DNA from 2 places in the Neobacillus phoenicis genome. Region 2 is predicted to be linked to the other one. Evidence: riboswitches for the same ligand, from Rfam matches in the RefSeq annotation. Region 2 holds a riboswitch; the other holds the start of a gene.
The links. A riboswitch is a leader RNA that binds a small molecule or an ion and turns the genes downstream of it on or off. The one in region 2 is predicted to bind preQ1.
Positions count from the first base shown of each region.

Region 1: it holds a riboswitch for preQ1, as region 2 does, so the genes downstream of both, AA0X95_RS25715 (QueT transporter family protein) here and queF (preQ(1) synthase) in region 2, are expected to answer to the same signal.

Region 1 is NZ_CP154847.1:5,038,866-5,047,486, forward strand. It holds gene AA0X95_RS25700 (serine hydrolase domain-containing protein) at 1-1,065, opposite strand, end outside; gene AA0X95_RS25705 (response regulator) at 1,144-1,788, opposite strand; gene AA0X95_RS25710 (sensor histidine kinase) at 1,778-2,956, opposite strand; PreQ1 riboswitch class I at 3,110-3,154, shown strand; gene AA0X95_RS25715 (QueT transporter family protein) at 3,163-3,648, shown strand; gene AA0X95_RS25720 (DinB family protein) at 3,944-4,468, shown strand; gene AA0X95_RS25725 (glyoxalase superfamily protein) at 4,700-5,083, opposite strand; gene AA0X95_RS25730 (sugar phosphate isomerase/epimerase family protein) at 5,383-6,351, opposite strand; gene AA0X95_RS25735 (Gfo/Idh/MocA family protein) at 6,348-7,382, opposite strand; gene AA0X95_RS25740 (Gfo/Idh/MocA family protein) at 7,379-8,413, opposite strand; gene AA0X95_RS25745 (ThuA domain-containing protein) at 8,416-8,621, opposite strand, start outside.
Region 2 is NZ_CP154847.1:4,865,085-4,873,705, forward strand. It holds gene AA0X95_RS24875 (hypothetical protein) at 1-541, opposite strand, end outside; gene AA0X95_RS24880 (DUF6114 domain-containing protein) at 555-941, opposite strand; gene AA0X95_RS24885 (DUF6230 family protein) at 957-1,532, opposite strand; gene AA0X95_RS24890 (LuxR C-terminal-related transcriptional regulator) at 1,898-3,400, shown strand; gene queF (preQ(1) synthase) at 3,465-3,965, opposite strand; PreQ1 riboswitch class I at 4,048-4,094, opposite strand; gene mscL (large conductance mechanosensitive channel protein MscL) at 4,249-4,650, shown strand; gene AA0X95_RS24905 (Bax inhibitor-1 family protein) at 4,699-5,337, shown strand; gene AA0X95_RS24910 (aromatic amino acid hydroxylase) at 5,768-7,513, opposite strand; gene AA0X95_RS24915 (RNA polymerase sigma factor) at 7,556-8,074, opposite strand; gene AA0X95_RS24920 (polysaccharide biosynthesis protein) at 8,175-8,621, opposite strand, start outside.

The DNA of each region.
Region 1 (8,621 bases), 170 kb from region 2:
CGGTGTAAATCTACCGTTATTGGTATTCGTCAGAACAACAACTCCTATTTTCTCTTTAAGCAATATATACATATCCGTCCGAGCAGCAGAAAAGAGATCCCCTGAATGCCCGATGACTTCCGTTCCTTGAACCTCTCGCTTCCACCAACCCATCGCATAGTTCCCAAAATACGTTCCATCCAGATACATTTTAGCTGTGACTGCAGGAGTTTGCAGCTCCTTTACCCCTTTTGCAGAAAGAACAGGATTCATATCATTCATTAAGCTTAATAAGTATTTTCCCATATCTTCTGCACTTGCAGTCATATACCCACTAGCTAAAAAGTTAGGGAGATCATCTAGAGCCGTTCTTGTTGGTAAATGCATACCAAACCACGACGAGTAACCCATTGATAACCCATGCATTTGCGCTTCTTCTATTGAAGTATAACTATTTTTCATATCTAAGGGAGTTAGGATATGCCCTTCTAAATAGCTTGATAAAGACTCCCCTGAAACCTTTTCGACCACTAAACCTAAACAAAGATAATTCAAATTCGTATATTCAAATTTGCTTCCAACAGGGTGGGAAAGTTCTACCTTTCTCAATAACCTTACCGTTTCTTCCAGCGATATTCCTTTTAGTTCATTGGCGATTTCCACTTCGCCATCTGCTGAAATTCCACTTGTTTGATTTAGTAAATGACGAACGGTTATTTTTGCAGACGCCTCTTTGTCACGTAAGGAAAACCATGGGATGTACTTTTGGACAGGAGAATCGAGGTCAACTTTTCCTTGTTCCACAAGCTGCATGATGGCTAAGGATGTAAACGATTTACTTAAAGAAGCTAATTTCATCGGCGTTTGTGGGGTAAGCTTTTTTCCAATATCAGCATTTCCAAACGATTGTAAATGATCAATTTTCCCTTCTTTGACAATCGCATAGGATAGACCCTCAATCGCTTGGATTTTCATTTGCTTTTTTATATAATTGTCGATCATTTCGTAATCATTTTGGCCTTGAGCAAAACCTGTATTTGTAAAAAGTAGTGGGAGTAATAGGAAACTAATTATTTTTCTAACCATAGTCACACGCTCCATATCATTTAATGACCTAATTATTAAACATTAAATAAATGCAGAATAGTGACTGTGGTCATAACTTTAGATGACACCTTCTTCTCTTGCTCTGTTTGCTAACTTCAGACGGTCGGAAATTTCAAATTTGGAGTAAATGTTGGATATGTAGTTTTTCACAGTTCCTACAGATAAAAACAGATGGGCAGCAATCTCTGCATTTGTTAATCCGCTTGCAAGTGCCCGCAGTACATCTGTTTCCCGTTCTGTTAATCCATAGGAATTACCAGCCTTTTGTGGCGAGCTGGCATCTGGGTTCATTTTTCCAATAAGAAGGTTGGCAATTTCTTTTGAAATCAAGGTTCCACCGTGAGAAATTAATTGGACACCGGCAATTAAATCAGTAGGTTCTATGGCTTTTAAAAGGTATCCTTCTGCACCAGCCTGTAGCGCCTCCCTAACGTAAGTGATTTCTTGGAAGGTGGTAAGGATAATCACGCGAATGTGCGGCCACTTTTCTTTTATAGCTTTTGTTGCCTCGACTCCATCCATTACCGGCATATTTATATCCATCAACACTGTATCAGGCTGTTTTTCTGTGCAGATTTCTACTGCTTTCAGTCCATTTTCCGCTAGTCCCAAAACCTCGATACCCTCCACTTCATCAAAAATGTCGAAGAGTCCTTCTCGGATAATCTCTTGATCGTCGACAATGGCTAATTTAATAGACATCACCATTTATCCTCCTTCCATTTGGAATATAGCAAGTAATTTCTGTCCCTTTCCCTATATTCGAATTTACGGATAACCTACCTTGTAGATCCTGCAATCTCTCCCTCATACCGGTAAGTCCGAAGCCCGGGTTCAAATCACTTGTCCCTTTTCCATCGTCCTTTACTTTTAATATTAAACTCGTTTCACCGTACTCGAATTTAATATCAATATGCTGTGATTCGCCATGTCTTTTGGCATTAGTGAGCGCTTCCTGAAGACAACGAATGAATGTCCGCTTGATTGACTCACTGATAGGATACACTTCGCCAATGATAGTCAATCGATTAGTTGTGTTTGTATGCTGTGCAAACTCATATGCCAGTTTGGTTAAACTTTGTGGCAATTCTTCCTCTTCTTCAGCAGGGGCAATTTGATGAATGTTTTTCCTGATTTCATCCAGACCATTTTTAGTTAACTTTCTTAAAACATGTAATTTCTTTAAGGCTTTTTCTAAATCTGAACGGTTCAAGTTAGAGATTACTCCATCCATTCCAATAATAACTGATGTGAAGGTGTGCCCCATTGTGTCGTGCAGTTCCTTTGCCATCCGATTCCTCTCTTGTAAAAGAGTTAAGCTTTCTACCTTTCTAGCATACTGCTCTAAGGTATCGTTTTGCTCTTGGATAACCTTATATTGCTCTTGATTTTGTTTTAACAGCAACACCATGCGATTAAATGCGAGACCCACACCTAAGGCAATCCCATTATTCAAAATATGTGTTAGAAAAACCACAATAGGTCCTCTATCGAAAATTATCCCTGAAATTGGAATGATTAGCATAATGACAACACTGCACTTCCATACGAAAGTTCTCGAGTAATAGAGTCCAAGAATAACTGCAGGAATGAGCATTACCGAAGAATCCGATTTTACATAAAGGAGTAAGTAGATATAGAGACCACCTGATAACAGTTGTTCGAATAGCGGATACAATTGCGCAGAAAGTGTTTTAAACCAAATAAAACTTTGAGGTACAAGATAGGCAAGAAAAAGCCATGTTAGTAACCCACTTATAGGAATCTCACGTGAGTGAAATACTGGATTATTCATAAAAATGATAATCCAGATTAAAAACCATAATCCTCGAACGATGAAAAAAACTGTATCCACCCAGGTCCACTTCATGGTGCCTGACACCACCCATCCGAATTGTCGCTAGTTACATTCTACCAATCTATTACATATATGGTAATATAAATATTTTTTTAATAGAACTCAAAACAGGTACATTGACTCATGCTTTTATTTATACTAATATATAAATTTGTTGGAATTTAAGAAAATGTGGTTCGAGAACCTCCCACATAAAAAAACTAAGGAGATAATTATATATGAAAGTAAAATCAATTGTCGTAAACGGTATTGTAGCAGCATTGTACATTGCAGTCTCTGCTTTAATCCAGCCGTTTGGGTTCACCCAAGTTCAGTTTCGCGTATCAGAAATGTTTAACCATCTGATCGTCTTTAACAAGAAATATTTTTACGGAATCATTCTTGGTGTATTTTTAACCAATTTATTTTTTTCACCGATGAAGGCCTATGACCTTATTTTCGGTGTAGGCCAATCTGTGATTGCCTTATTAATAACGATTGCCTGTGCAAAATATATTAAAGGGTTATGGACACGAATGATTGTGAATACACTAGTTTTCACGGTTACTATGTTCTTAATTGCCCTTGAGCTTCACTTGGCATTTAATCTACCATTCATGTTCACTTGGTTAACTACTGCCGTTGGTGAGTTCGTGGTTATGGCTATTGGTATGCCGGTAATGTATGTAATAAACCAACGTGTTCGTTTTGAAAAAATCGTCTAAACAAAAAAAGAGTTGCTGCTGATGAAAGGTACGTGGAAAATGCGGTTTCAACCATAAAAACACAGTACCTATAAAAAAGATAATCACAGCTGTAATTAATATTTTTTTCTTCACTCACGACTCCCCCTCAGAAGCATAGAAATTCTATGTACATTAAAATCATAATACATAGAATTTCTATGCACAAGTGCTTTTTTGCTAAAATCATCCAATTTCAGTTACTTTTATTTGGTATTTCTTTGTGAAAAGGAATACAGTAGTAGTAGATGATTGCAATTTGAAGGGAGAGAAAATCATGTTACAACGTCCTTTAACTAGTGAGTATCCTGAGTATTATGTACCGTATGTGGACCTTGTTCCCGAAGGAGACCTATTAACGATTCTGAGTGAGGATTTAAAAAATACCATTGCACTTTTTGAAGGAATTCCTGATGAAGAGGGACATTTTCGTTATGCTCCAGATAAATGGAGTATTAAAGAAGTTCTCGGTCATATGACTGATACCGAAAGAATTATGAGCTATCGCCTGCTTCGTATTGGCCGCGGTGACCAAACAGCCTTAGCTGGGTTTAATGAAAATGATTTTGTTGAAGGTTCTCAAATTAACAACCAATCTATCAAAGCTATACTTGAGGATTTTATAGCAACTCGGAAAGCTACGATTACTTTAATGAAAAACATGCCTGTAGAGGCTTGGGTCTACAATGGTATTGCCAACAATACGCAAGTGACTACCCGCGCCATCGGCTACATAATTGCTGGTCACGCCATCCATCATAAAAAGATTATTAACGAGAGGTACTTATCAGCAAAAAAATAGGTAATTATAGAAAAGCAGCCGGAATAATAATCTAAACCATACCGTTTTGAGGTGCATATCACATAATTGGCAATGATAATGGCGTGTAAACTGACATCAGTTTGGCACGCCATTTTTCTGATTTATTGTTTCTTTGGCATCTAAAAAATAAATATCTTATTCAACTAAAGCACTTGCTACTTCAATAAGTCTAAAAATAATAATGCGATATGTACATCGAAAGTAACAATGTTATTTTTGAATGTTCTCATAGAAGACAATTTTGTTTCCGAATGGGTCTCCAATTCTAACCTCTTTAGTATTCCAGTCTGTAATTTCGAGCCCAGGACGTGCGTACTTATATTTCTTTTCTAGAAGCTTGGAATGAAGCATCTTCACATTTTCTACTTCAATTCTAATTGATGCTCCCGGCGTCGAATCACCAAAATGCTCAGAAAGATGAAGGATACAATTACTATGGGAAATTTGCATATATAGGGGGAAGTTTTCCTCAAATCGATGCTCCCAATCCAACTTAAATTCCAAAAATGTTAAATAAAATTCTTTGGCTTTCTCCTCATCAAAAATACGGTATATTGGTATGGGGCTTTTCATACTTATTTTAGATGTGCTCATTATAACATCACCTTTTCTTATATTTATTTTTGAACTAAATTGATCATCTTTACCATTATTTCACCATTTTTCCTTAAAGAAACCTGCACCGTTTGTTAAAGAAGAATATGTACTTTTTATTAGTTTTTCAATCAAAATGTCAGTTCAATTTTCTCTATAAAAAGTTGACAAAACTTTTATGTTAAAGGAAAAATGGCATAGTCATTTACTATGCCATGTCTTGTGTCAATTTAATAACTTGCACCCCAAAACGTAACCCTTTAATAATAATCCGGCTGCATTTTCTACTACTCTTATATTTACACCCACCACATTTGTGAAACAGGCTCTTCAATGAGAACAGATTTCAAATTCACAACCGCTCGCTTAAAACCTTCATCAATGGACATAATTGGATCCTCATGTTCGATGCTGACCACATAATCATACCCATAGGTGCGAAGTGCACTCATCATATCAGACCATTCTTGCAAACTATGGCCGCAGCCTACCGAACGGAATGTCCACGCACGTGAACGCACTTCCCCATATGGCTGCATATCCGTTAAACCATACATATTTACATTTTCTTGGTCAATGTACGTATCTTTCGCATGGAAATGATGAATCGCATTTTCTTTAGCCAAGATTTTAATTGCTGCTTCTGGGTCAATTCCCTGCCACCACAAATGACTTGGATCCAAGTTGGCGCCAATCGCATCGCAGGTTTCTTCGCGTAACTTCAACAGGGTGTATGGTGTATGAACTAAAAAGCCGCCATGAAGCTCGAGGCCAATTTTCACCTGATGGTTCTTCGCATACTGGCCTACTTCTTTCCAAAATGGAATCAGTTTTTCTTCCCATTGCCACTTTAACACGTCTCCATATTCATTTGGCCACGGTGTCACCGGCCAGTTAGGGTACTTGGCGCCTTCATGGTCACCTGCGGTACCAGAGAAACAGTTTACTACTGGAACACTTAACAAAGACGCGAGTTTAATTGTTTTTAAAAGTGTCTCATGAGACTGCTTCGCAAATTCCTTTTCAGGAGAAATAGGATTTCCGTGACAGCTAAAGGCACTAATGATTAATCCTCTTTCCTCTACTTTCCCGATATACTCCTTCCGCGCTTCTTCACTTTCCAATAACGCATCTAAATCGCAATGACTGTTCCCTGGGTAACAGCCTGTGCCGATTTCAACAGCATGAAGACCTGCCGCTTTTACGGTATCGAGCATCTCCACGAAAGATTTTTCAGCAAATAATACAGTAAATACACCTAGTTTCATTTAGTAATCCCCTCTCTAAACAATTCACTACTTTCATAAATCCGATCAATAATTTGGGAAACTTGAAGAGCCTCCTCTGGCTTTACTACCAATTCTTCTATTCCAAGACATGCTTCGATAAAGTTTTTTGCTTGTGGCAGCCCCGGATTCTCTGCACCTGGAATCCATGCGGCTTGGCTATTTAATAGCATTCCATTTTTAGTAGTATAAAGCTCAAATGGGAATACACTTATGCCGCCATCCACTCCAGAAATGCTCAGATGCTCTTGGTCATCCTTGATATTTGCCGCCCATGAAGTTTCAAACAGCATCGAAGCCCCGTTTTCAAACTGAACATATGCCGTGACATGATCATCAACATTAAACGTCTCATGATCAAACTCACCCCATTGGTTCACTTGATTCGGCATTTTACTTAACGTGTTATAAATGGTGCCTGACACCATCGTTTGTTTTGGATTTCCCATTAGCCATAAAGCGAGATCGAGAAGGTGACAGCCATAGTCAATCAGGCTTCCGCCTCCTTGAAGGTCTTTATTTGTAAACACACCCCAGCCCGGCACTTTCCGCCGTCTTAACGCTTGAACTCTCACCACAAGCGGCGTTCCCACTTCTTGCATGGCTTTCTTTGCCGCCTGGGATTCCTTCATGAAACGATAATGATAAGCGATGGCTAGAACTTTATCCGCTCTTTTTGAAGCAGCAATCATCGTTTCACATTCTTCCGCACTTAGAGCCATCGGCTTTTCACAAAGAACATGAACTCGAGCTTCCAATGCAGCAATCGTAATCTCGGCATGGAATTTATTCGGCGTACAAATGCAAACAGCATCTACTTCTGAAAAAAGGTCCTGATAGTACTCAAAAACATGAGGAATCTGATATTTTTCGGCGGTTTCCTTGGCCCGGTCCACATTCACATCACTGAGAGCTGTTATTTCACATGCATCACTAAGCTGTAAAAAAGCAGGGATATGACGGCCCTGCGCTATACCGCCAACCCCTATAATCCCAATTCGAAGTTTTTTCATTGTTCATTCACTCTTACTATTTGTTTTGTTTCATTTGACTCGAGCGCAGCTAAGATGACGTTTAATGATTTCATGCCTTCCTCACCCGATACTAGAGGCTCTTGATTGTTCACAACGGCGTCAACAAATAGGTCGACAACTCGTGAATTGTTTTGACCGCCCTCTTCATTGGACTGTATTCTACCCAACTGGTAATTGACCACTTCACCATTCTTATATTGAACAACCAGTGAGTTGACCGGGTCATCCTCTAAACGAAGAATGGCATTTTCACCATAAATAATCGTCGAATTATCTTCTTTGCTTACATAGGCCCAGCTGGCAGCAAGCGTTCCGATGATTCCGCTTTCTGTTTTCAAAATACAAACCGCATTATCATCGACATCAGCAAAATCTTTTGCACTCGTTTCTACAAATGACCCCACTTCAATGATCTCTTCCCCAAGAAGATAACGCAGTAAATCCGTCTTATGGACACCCAAATCGCCCATCGCCCCAACAAAGGCTTTTTCTTTTTGAAAGAACCAGCTTTCTTTTCCGTCCACACTCCAGCCTTCTGGACCTCCATGTCCAAATGCTGTACGGAAACTATAAATTTTCCCGATTTCTCCACTTTCAATTAGCTTGCGCGCTCTTTGATGAGACGGTACAAAGCGTTGATTATGTGCAATCATTAGCCTTTTGCCACTTTCATTTGCTGCCGCAATCATGGCCTCTGCTTCTTGTTTGGAGGTAGCCATTGGCTTTTCACAAAGGACATGTACCCCAGCATTTAATGCAGCAATAGTGATTGGCGCATGAAGATAGTTCGGTGTACAAACACTAACGGCTTCTACTCCGCCATCTTTTAATAATTCTTCATAGCTCGTAAAGGCTTTTGCCCCAAATTTCTCGGCTACTTCCAGTGCACGTTTTTCATTAATATCACAAATAGCAACAAGTTCTACATTCTTATTTGACTTGTATTCAGGTAAATGACGATGCTGGGCTATACTGCCGCATCCGATGACAGCTACTCGTAATTTTCCCATGGTTATTTTCCCCCTTTAATGACTTCTAATGGCTTGGCATTTCCATAAACCGGACGTTCGCGTTTCACTGGCTTAGCCCATTTAACCGCATTGCTAATGACCCGCTGAATTTCTTTGTTATGATAAGTCGGATAAGTTTCATGTCCTGGTCGGAAGTAGAAAACCTTACCGTTACCGCGCTTATACGTACAGCCGCTGCGGAATACTT
Region 2 (8,621 bases):
TAGGTAACATACTTAAATCTTGTAAAAGCTTACTCTGATCTGGATGAGGAGCCCCCTGCTTACCAGCGACTGTGTCGAGGAGTAACTGGTCAATAATACTGTTTTTAGATTCCATATAATGAGCATTCATAACCACATTTTCCATCCCCAGCTCCGGAATCGTCTCTGATGCATTGACACAAGCACCTTTAAAGGAAATGGCCGTTGTATCCACTGTCATATCTTTTACAGTGACGGGACCTTTTGCCTTTAAGGTAATCGTAACTGGGCCATTGGAAGATTCTAACTGCTTCGTTAGTCTCATTCCATAGATGACCGCAGATTTATAGTGGAATCGCAGCATGGGCTCCTGATCACTCTCAGACGTTTCCCGCTTCACAATGGAAGCGGTCATACCCGATCCAACTACACGGTCCGCTTCTATAACAAAGCCTTCATTTGCTTTACTTTCGGCCTTTGCAGAGGAGCCGAAAGGGAAGAATGATAAAAACACTAGCTGGATACAAATGTTTATAACGAAGTATTTGCTTTTCCACCACATAGTTTGCTCCCCTTTAGACAGTATGGACCGTCTCATCAACTCTGTTTGGAGGTGCTGCCTTCACTTGAACGGGAGCAAGACGCCATGCCATTAACAACGCCCCTCCGATAATTCCAAAAAGGGTTCCAAACAGGAAGCCTCCTAATGCCCCAATCACCGAGAGAATGGATAGAAAAATAGTAAAGATTCCTAGTATTTTAGATGCATTAGGGAAAAATAGGGCAACGATACCTAACAACGTAATGACTCCGCCAAACAGTAAACCTATAATGGCTATGGAACCAGGAAGAAATGTACTGAGATAAAGGTTTAATGGGACCCACGAGATCATTAGACCACTAAGAATGGTAATCGCTGCTCCCCCTAGCGGCCGCTGTTTTCGCCACATTTTAAATGCCATGAAAGTCCCTCCTCATTATTTCTTATTAATCTTTTCAACTGTTAATCTCATTCCGTTCATGTTTATCGTCTTCTGAAATAAGTAATGAGTTTTTAATTTTGCATGTTCCAATGTAATTTTAGAAGAGGTTTGCTGGAATTGTTTCTGCCAGTCATCGCTATGCTTTTCCTGGAGTACTAAGTTCTGAAATTTGGCGTTGGCTTCAATAAGTCCGGCATCATGCTGCAAACCAGTAATTTGCACCGGCTTGGAGGCAGTAATTTTAACACGGATCCATTCTCCACCAACTTGGAAGTCCTTGTATAGCTGTAGATTGTCGATCGTTAAGGTTTCGATTAGATTAGTGCCTTGTGGGGCTGAATCAGAAGAGCTTGTTTCTCCCATTTTCGGGTAGAAAACATAACCATTTCCTTCTAATTTATCAAACTCTACATAAAAGTCCCCTACACCTGCTATAGGAACCGCATAGGCAACCCCAGATATCCCAAATGATACTAAAAGCAGGGCAAGCGCTATGATTCCTGTTCCTAATGCAGACCAAAAAACCTTTTTACTTGTGGTACCCTCAACAAGCTGAATCGTACTTTCCATGAAACCCCTCCTATTTTCCCAATTTTCAATAAACAACCTTTCCTTTACAATACTATCTAAGGTATCCTCCTTACAATCACGGAAAATATCGTAAAAAATAGAACCCCCCGACAAATGTCGGGTATAGTTTTTTCACTACGGACATATTGGAAATTTTTTCTTCGTATTATTTAAAAAAGATACGTTCATGCTCATTGGTGATTTTGGCACACTGTTTATTGGAGCGGAAGGCGCGAAGACTCCTGCGGGAGTACGGAGCAGGGGAGACCCCGCAGGAGCGAAGCGACGAGGAGGCTCCCCGGCACGCCCGCGGAAAGCGAAGCGCCTGGAGCGGATCAAAAATACTTGTTACGGAGGTGGATGAAATGAAGCATAAAATCGAACAGCTTGTACAAAAGGGACTGACCCTCTTACTTGAATTGAAAGAGCCATTCTTGATGGAATGGAGGAAACTTCAACCTACATTAAAAATTCAAAACGACCATTTAGTAGATGAAATTGATTCGATGATTCAAATAGCATTAAAGAAGGTTTCAGCCGGAAAAGCTCCCAATGCAGATACCTTCATCCATTCAATCCTCATAGAATGGCAAAATCGATTTTCGACCGAATACAATGAATCCGATTCCATTTCACTCGTCTCAACAATCGAAAATATATTTCATAAGCTCCTAGCAGAAAAACCGGCAGCCACTTTTCTTGACCACCAGGCCATTCAATCGTTTTTTTCGCGAATGATGGATCAGGCATTGTTAACACAAAGCTGGGAGGAACAAAATAAGAAGTGGATGAAAAATATGATCGTCACCAATATCATTCCCATGAAGTGGGCTGCTGTGGTTAAGAAGGAGCTGGAAAACTACCAGATTGAAAGTATTGTCTGTTCAGACGATTATCCAGTAGACACCCACTTAATCGACATGTGCTCCAATTTAAAAGCCAGCCAAATCTGCCATCTATCATCAGCGATAAATAAACTAATCGGCACAGGCGAGGAGGAAAGTGACATTGTTCAAGTACCTTGTCTGAATGATGTGTTACTTGTTTGTGTACGTGATCCTGGAACGACGATTACAGAGCATCAGTGTGATTTTATAAGAGGCATGTATCTTCGACAGTTAAAACTCCAACAGCTTGAGAGCAGGATGGAATGGAAGGATGGTTCCCTTCTCTTCTTACAGCATTTATTACGTGCACGGAGCGTGGATGATGCCGTAAAGGCGATTACAAAGGGCTTAGTCGACTATATGCCATTTAGTCGATGTGGGTTGTTTTTATATAATCATTACGAAGACAAAGGGATTGGCGTTTCGGGCTATAATGTCAACATTCCTTCTGTACAGCAAATCCAGGAAGAAATATTAGGGCTCTCCTTAATAGAAAAATATTTAAACTCGTTAACCCATTCGCAGCCGCTTTACTTTTCGAACGCTTTAGATGTGTTACCAAAAAAATACGTAAATGAATTTCAACTTCGCTCATTAGTTGTGTTACCTATCTTCGTTCCCACAAAAAGCAAACTGCTTGGGATTGCTCTATTAGATCAAGGTGAAAATTCGCAGTTTGATATCAGCATGCAAACCTTATCGACGCTCATCAAATTTGGGCATTATGCCGGCGAATTGTTGTATTCGATATGGGATGAGGCCCTCCATCAATTTGGCGGTACGCACTCTGTCTTAACCATGCGTGAAAAAGAAGTATTACAACTGATCGCCGGAGGTGCTTCTATCAACGAAGCCGCTGAAAAATTACACCTGAGCAGCTATACTGTAAGAGATTATGTATCAGTTATCATTCAAAAATTAGAAGCCAAAAACCGAACAGATGCCGCTGTGAAAGCCATAAAAATGAAACTCATTTCATAAAAAGGAGCAGCTTCTATCAGCTGCTCCTTTTACGCACTAACGCATCGGGGGACTGTCCCCAAAATTAGCGGTTATCAATTTTTTCTGGGTATAGATCGTGGTTCATCATACGGTGATCGGCCATTTGCTCGTATTTTGTTCCTGGTCTTCCATAGTTGCAGTAAGGGTCAATGGAGATTCCGCCTCTTGGTGTGAATTTGCCCCATACTTCAATATAACGAGGATCCATTAACTTGATTAAATCATTCATGATAATATTCATGCAGTCTTCATGAAAATCTCCATGGTTGCGGAAGCTGAAAAGATAAAGTTTTAAGGATTTACTTTCAACCATTTTTTGATCTGGGATATAGCTAATATAAATCGTTGCAAAGTCAGGCTGACCGGTTTTCGGACAAAGACTTGTAAACTCAGGGAAATTGAATTTAACAAAGTAATCACGGTTTGGATGTTTATTATCAAACGCCTCTAAAACCTCTGGCGTGTATTCAAATAAATACTTTGTTCCTTGGTTTCCTAATAATGTTACACCTTCTAATTCAGCTTCTGTTCTTCCTTCTGCCATTGTTAGTCCTCCTTATATAACCCGTTTATAACTATAAGAAAGAAATAAAAAACCATATCCTAAGGATATGGTTGAATTCTCCATTTCCATAGTTTTTTATAGAGGGTGTCTGCTATGAACCTCTCCCCAGTATTCGGGTATCCATGTAATTAATTTCATAGTAACTATAGTGAATTTTGTGTCCACTGTCAATCAGCATTTTATGGGAAGCCCTGGATGAGTTGAGAAGGGAAAGCTATAAAGGTACAATAGTAGTAAGTATAATTGTAGGAGGTTGTATGCCATGTGGAACGAATTTAAGAAATTTGCCATGAAAGGCAATGTCATTGATTTAGCAGTCGGGGTTATTATTGGGGGAGCATTTGGAAAAATCGTTTCTTCTCTCGTTGCCGATGTCATCATGCCGTTAGTAGGGTTGCTCCTAGGAGGCGTCAAATTTACGAACCTTATGGTAAAAATAGGGGGAGCCGAACTAAAGTATGGACAATTTATCCAAAACGTCGTCGATTTCTTTATCATCGCCTTTTCCATTTTCCTTTTTGTAAAGTTCATTAATCGCTTTAAAAGGAAAGAGGAACCTGCTGCAGTTGTTGAAAAAATCAACCGCCAAGAAGAACTCTTAGCTGAGATTCGCGATTTATTAAAAGAAGATCGAGATCTTTTAAGAAAAAATGAAACATCTTGACCTCTTGTACGTATATTCTATTAATAAATAAATTTAGAGGTGAAAAACTTGTATACTCAAACATCAACTGAGTTTATGCCATCCGTTTTACGGACATTTGCTCTATCGCTTGCTATCGCTTTCTTAGGCACGATGGCTGGTGCGTTTGTAGTACCACCGGGACTCTTTATCCCATTAATGATTGTAGAATTTGTGATGCTTATGGCCGCATTCTTTTTTAGACGAAAAAAAGCCATCTCGTACTCATTCCTTTATGTCTTTACCTTTATTTCAGGGATCACGCTATATCCTATTGTTGCACATTACCTAGCGACATCAGGAGCAAACGTAGTAGTTATGGCCTTTGCAAGTACTACCGTTGTTTTTACTGGTATTTCTATTTATGCTGCGAAGTCAAAACGTAATTTCTCGTTTTTAGGTGGATTTTTGCTGGCTGCCTTGCTTGCTTTAGTAGCCATCTCTATCTTTAATATTTTCTTCCCGTTAAGTTCAACAGGAATGCTTGCTTACTCCTTTATTGGCGTACTTGTATTTAGCGGTTATGTACTTTTCGATATCAGCCGAATGAAGCATTATGGTGTAAGAGCAGAAGAAGTTCCATTAATGGCCTTAAACTTGTACCTTAATTTTATTAACCTATTTATCAGCATTCTTCGTATCTTGGGGATCTTCTCAAGTAAAGATTAATAGCAAAAGGAGCTTGGGATCGAATCCAAGCTCCTTTTACTTTATTAGTACCTGGTTTATCACGTAGATTGGTTTTATGTTACCCGGCTTTCTTTTCCGTATCCACTTCGGGCACGTAGACCGCTTCTACGTTACCCAGTTCCCTTTTCTGTATCCATTTCGGGCACTTAGACTGCTTCTATGTTACCGGTTCCCCTTTTCCTACACCTCTTCGGTCACGTAGACCGCTTTTACGTTACCGGTTCCCCTTTTCCTACACCTCTTCGGTCACGTAGACAGCTTCTACGTTACCCAGTTCTCTTTTCAATACCCATTTCGGGCACGTAGACTGCTTCTACGTTACCCGATTCCCTTTTTCAATCACATCTTGGGCACGTAGACCAACTACTACTCCCTACAAAAAACACGATGTTTCTTTTTTTAAACCTTGTTATTTTTCAAAGGAATTGATTAAAGTTAATCCCCGGTTAATCATTTGTTTAACTGATGAGTCCCAGTCAGTATTTTGCAACCCGCCCATGATAGCGTTTACATTTTGGTGACCCTCATCATGCATTTTATAAAGTTCTAGAATCTCTAAGCGCAGTAACCACTCTTTAGGATATCGGTCATCTAAGATGGCTAATACGTCATCTACATGAAATGCACTTTGATCATTCCAAACTGAACCTTCACGTATGCTACGAATCTCTTCATATAAGCTTTCTAGCTCATTCCATTTCGGCTGCTCTGCATCTTCCTTAGTTTCTTCGAGTTCCGTCCATTCAAAATAAGCATCAGGATCTGCAGCACCAGCAAAAACCGAATCAATGCTTGCACCCACGGCCATATCGAATGTTCCCCATGCTGGTTCAAACAAAACCTGGTCTTTATAGGTTACTTGGCAGTCTTTAAAGGAGATGATCACAGGTTTGGAATCTGAAAAAAGAACTTCTTTTACCGTTCCCTCAACCAATACTCCACTCTCAAATGTTAATTGAGCCTTCTTATCAACCTCAATACCCAAATCCTTTAATTCAACCTTAGAGCATTGTTCAAGGACTACATTTCCCTTTAAACGACCAATTGGTGTACCAAAGCCTTTACGATGTGTTTCTTTCCCATGTCCATCTAGTTGTTGATTTTTGCAGGCTAATGCTGTTGGACCCTTCGTCTTGAGATAAACGGCTTCCTTTTTTTCATTTATTAAGACATCAGCTAGAGTTCCTGTAACTTGCAGGCCTGAGGAAAAACAAATCGTTGCCGTGTTTTCTGTCTGCAGTGCTTGAACGAGACTCTCAGTTCCTCCTTTTCGGAAGGCCATTGTCGAAGCAAAGTCATCAATAGCCGTGACTAAGTCATCAAAGCTTTTACAAACAAATAACTGTGGCTGCGGTTTCGTAACATCATACGGGGTACTTATGCAGGCTTCAACGGAAAATGGAATTTTACGGACATCATCCTTCAAACAGCTTTGGCTCTCTCCCACCGAAGATAGCAAGCCAGCCCCGTATATGATTGGGTGATCGAGCTCACCAATTAATCCGTATTCCACCGTCCACCAAAACAATCGTGATACCTTATCTGCTTCCGATAAACCTTTCAACTTGCTGCGCGCTTCAGCTACCTGCATCTCCGCCTCTTTTACTTGCTCCGGAGTAGAATTGGGGTCTTCTGCCACAATCGTTAAATGACGAACCGCCATAAACACCTGGGCCTTTTCTTTACTTGAGAGAGCCTTTGCTCCCATTTCACCGATTTTCCTTACAAATTCGCGGTAGGATTCATCTAAAAGAATGGGCGCATGGCCAGCTGCTTCATGGAGCATATCTGGTGCAGGCGTATAGGCAATGTTTTGTACGTTTCGAATTTCAGTGGCAATCGGTAAGAGGCGATTGGCTAAAAATCCATAGAAAGCTGAGCCTGGAATGAGTCCATCGATGGTCACCGCACCCCAGCCAACCTTCGAAAGACTCGTATTCATATCCTCGACTTTTGGAATGGATTCCGTCTTGATACCTGAATCTCTTAATCCATTCACATAAGCAGGATGGGCAATTCCCTTTAAGAAATAATGGTTTTGCTTCATAACAAAACGCCAAACTGCATGCTCAATTGGCGTATAACGATGGTAATGTTGCTTTGAAATATATGGCAGTAAATTTGCAGGAATATTTTTTGTTTCTTTTCCATTCATTTTAAACTTCCCCTTTTCAAAGAATAATTACATATGGAGCTTTTAAGCTAGTGATCGCATTTTTGGTCGGAGCCGTTCCTTCGCTCTTTTCATTCTTGTTTTTACAGTAGACATAGGAAGATTACTTTTTTTCGCAATTTCTAATAGAGACAGATCTTGATAGTAATAAAGATAAATAGGATAGCGATAAATTTCGGGTAACAGGTTTATCTTTTCCGCCATTTGCTTAGCAGAAAAATTATGTAGGACTTCCTCTTCTGGAATGTAGGGAGATTCGAATGAGACAGAATACGAATACACTTCTTCCTTCCAAAAATGCTTTGACTTATTTTCCTTACGCCAATAATCCCGGCATTTATTAATTGCAATCGTATATAACCAACTTTTATATTTACCTTGCTCCTTAATTGAAGGATATGCTAAATAGGCAGAGAGTAATACTTCCTGATATAGATCCTCCGCTAGTTCCTTATGTTTGACTAACGAGAAAATATATTTATAGATGGTTTTTCCATATTCATTAACTAATTCCTCAAACGAATTCACTAATTGCTGTTTCATTTCAACCATTCCCTCCAAACAAAAAAACTTTCTATATTAATAGACGGAATGGACAGACCTGACCCCTACACTTTCTTTGTGGGGACAGTCCCCCGGCGCTTTAGCGCAACGGGGGACTGTCCCCCGCCTTCATAAAAAGTGAGACGCCAATTTTTTTACAGATGGTTAAATAATGCATCAGTGCCAGTAGAACGGAGCCTGTATTCATTCCTATAATCACTCCATTCATTCGCCAATCCGGCGAGGAACCAAGCCATAAGATGAGCCCAAAGGAGATGACAATCGACCAAACGATGTGTATAAAGGCATCTTTAATCATATCAAGACCGATCATAAAGGCTTGCATTGGCATGATAAAAAAGTGAAATAAGAAATACGGCCAGAGTAATTGCAAAAATACAGCCGATGTATCTGATTTAAAAAATAATGATGTTAATTCAGGAGCAAAAAAATAAAAAATGGTTACTGCTGCGACTCCATAGATAAAAGTAAGCTTCATCACTTGTTGCAACATTTTTTGTAGAGTAGGATAATCCTTTTGTGAATG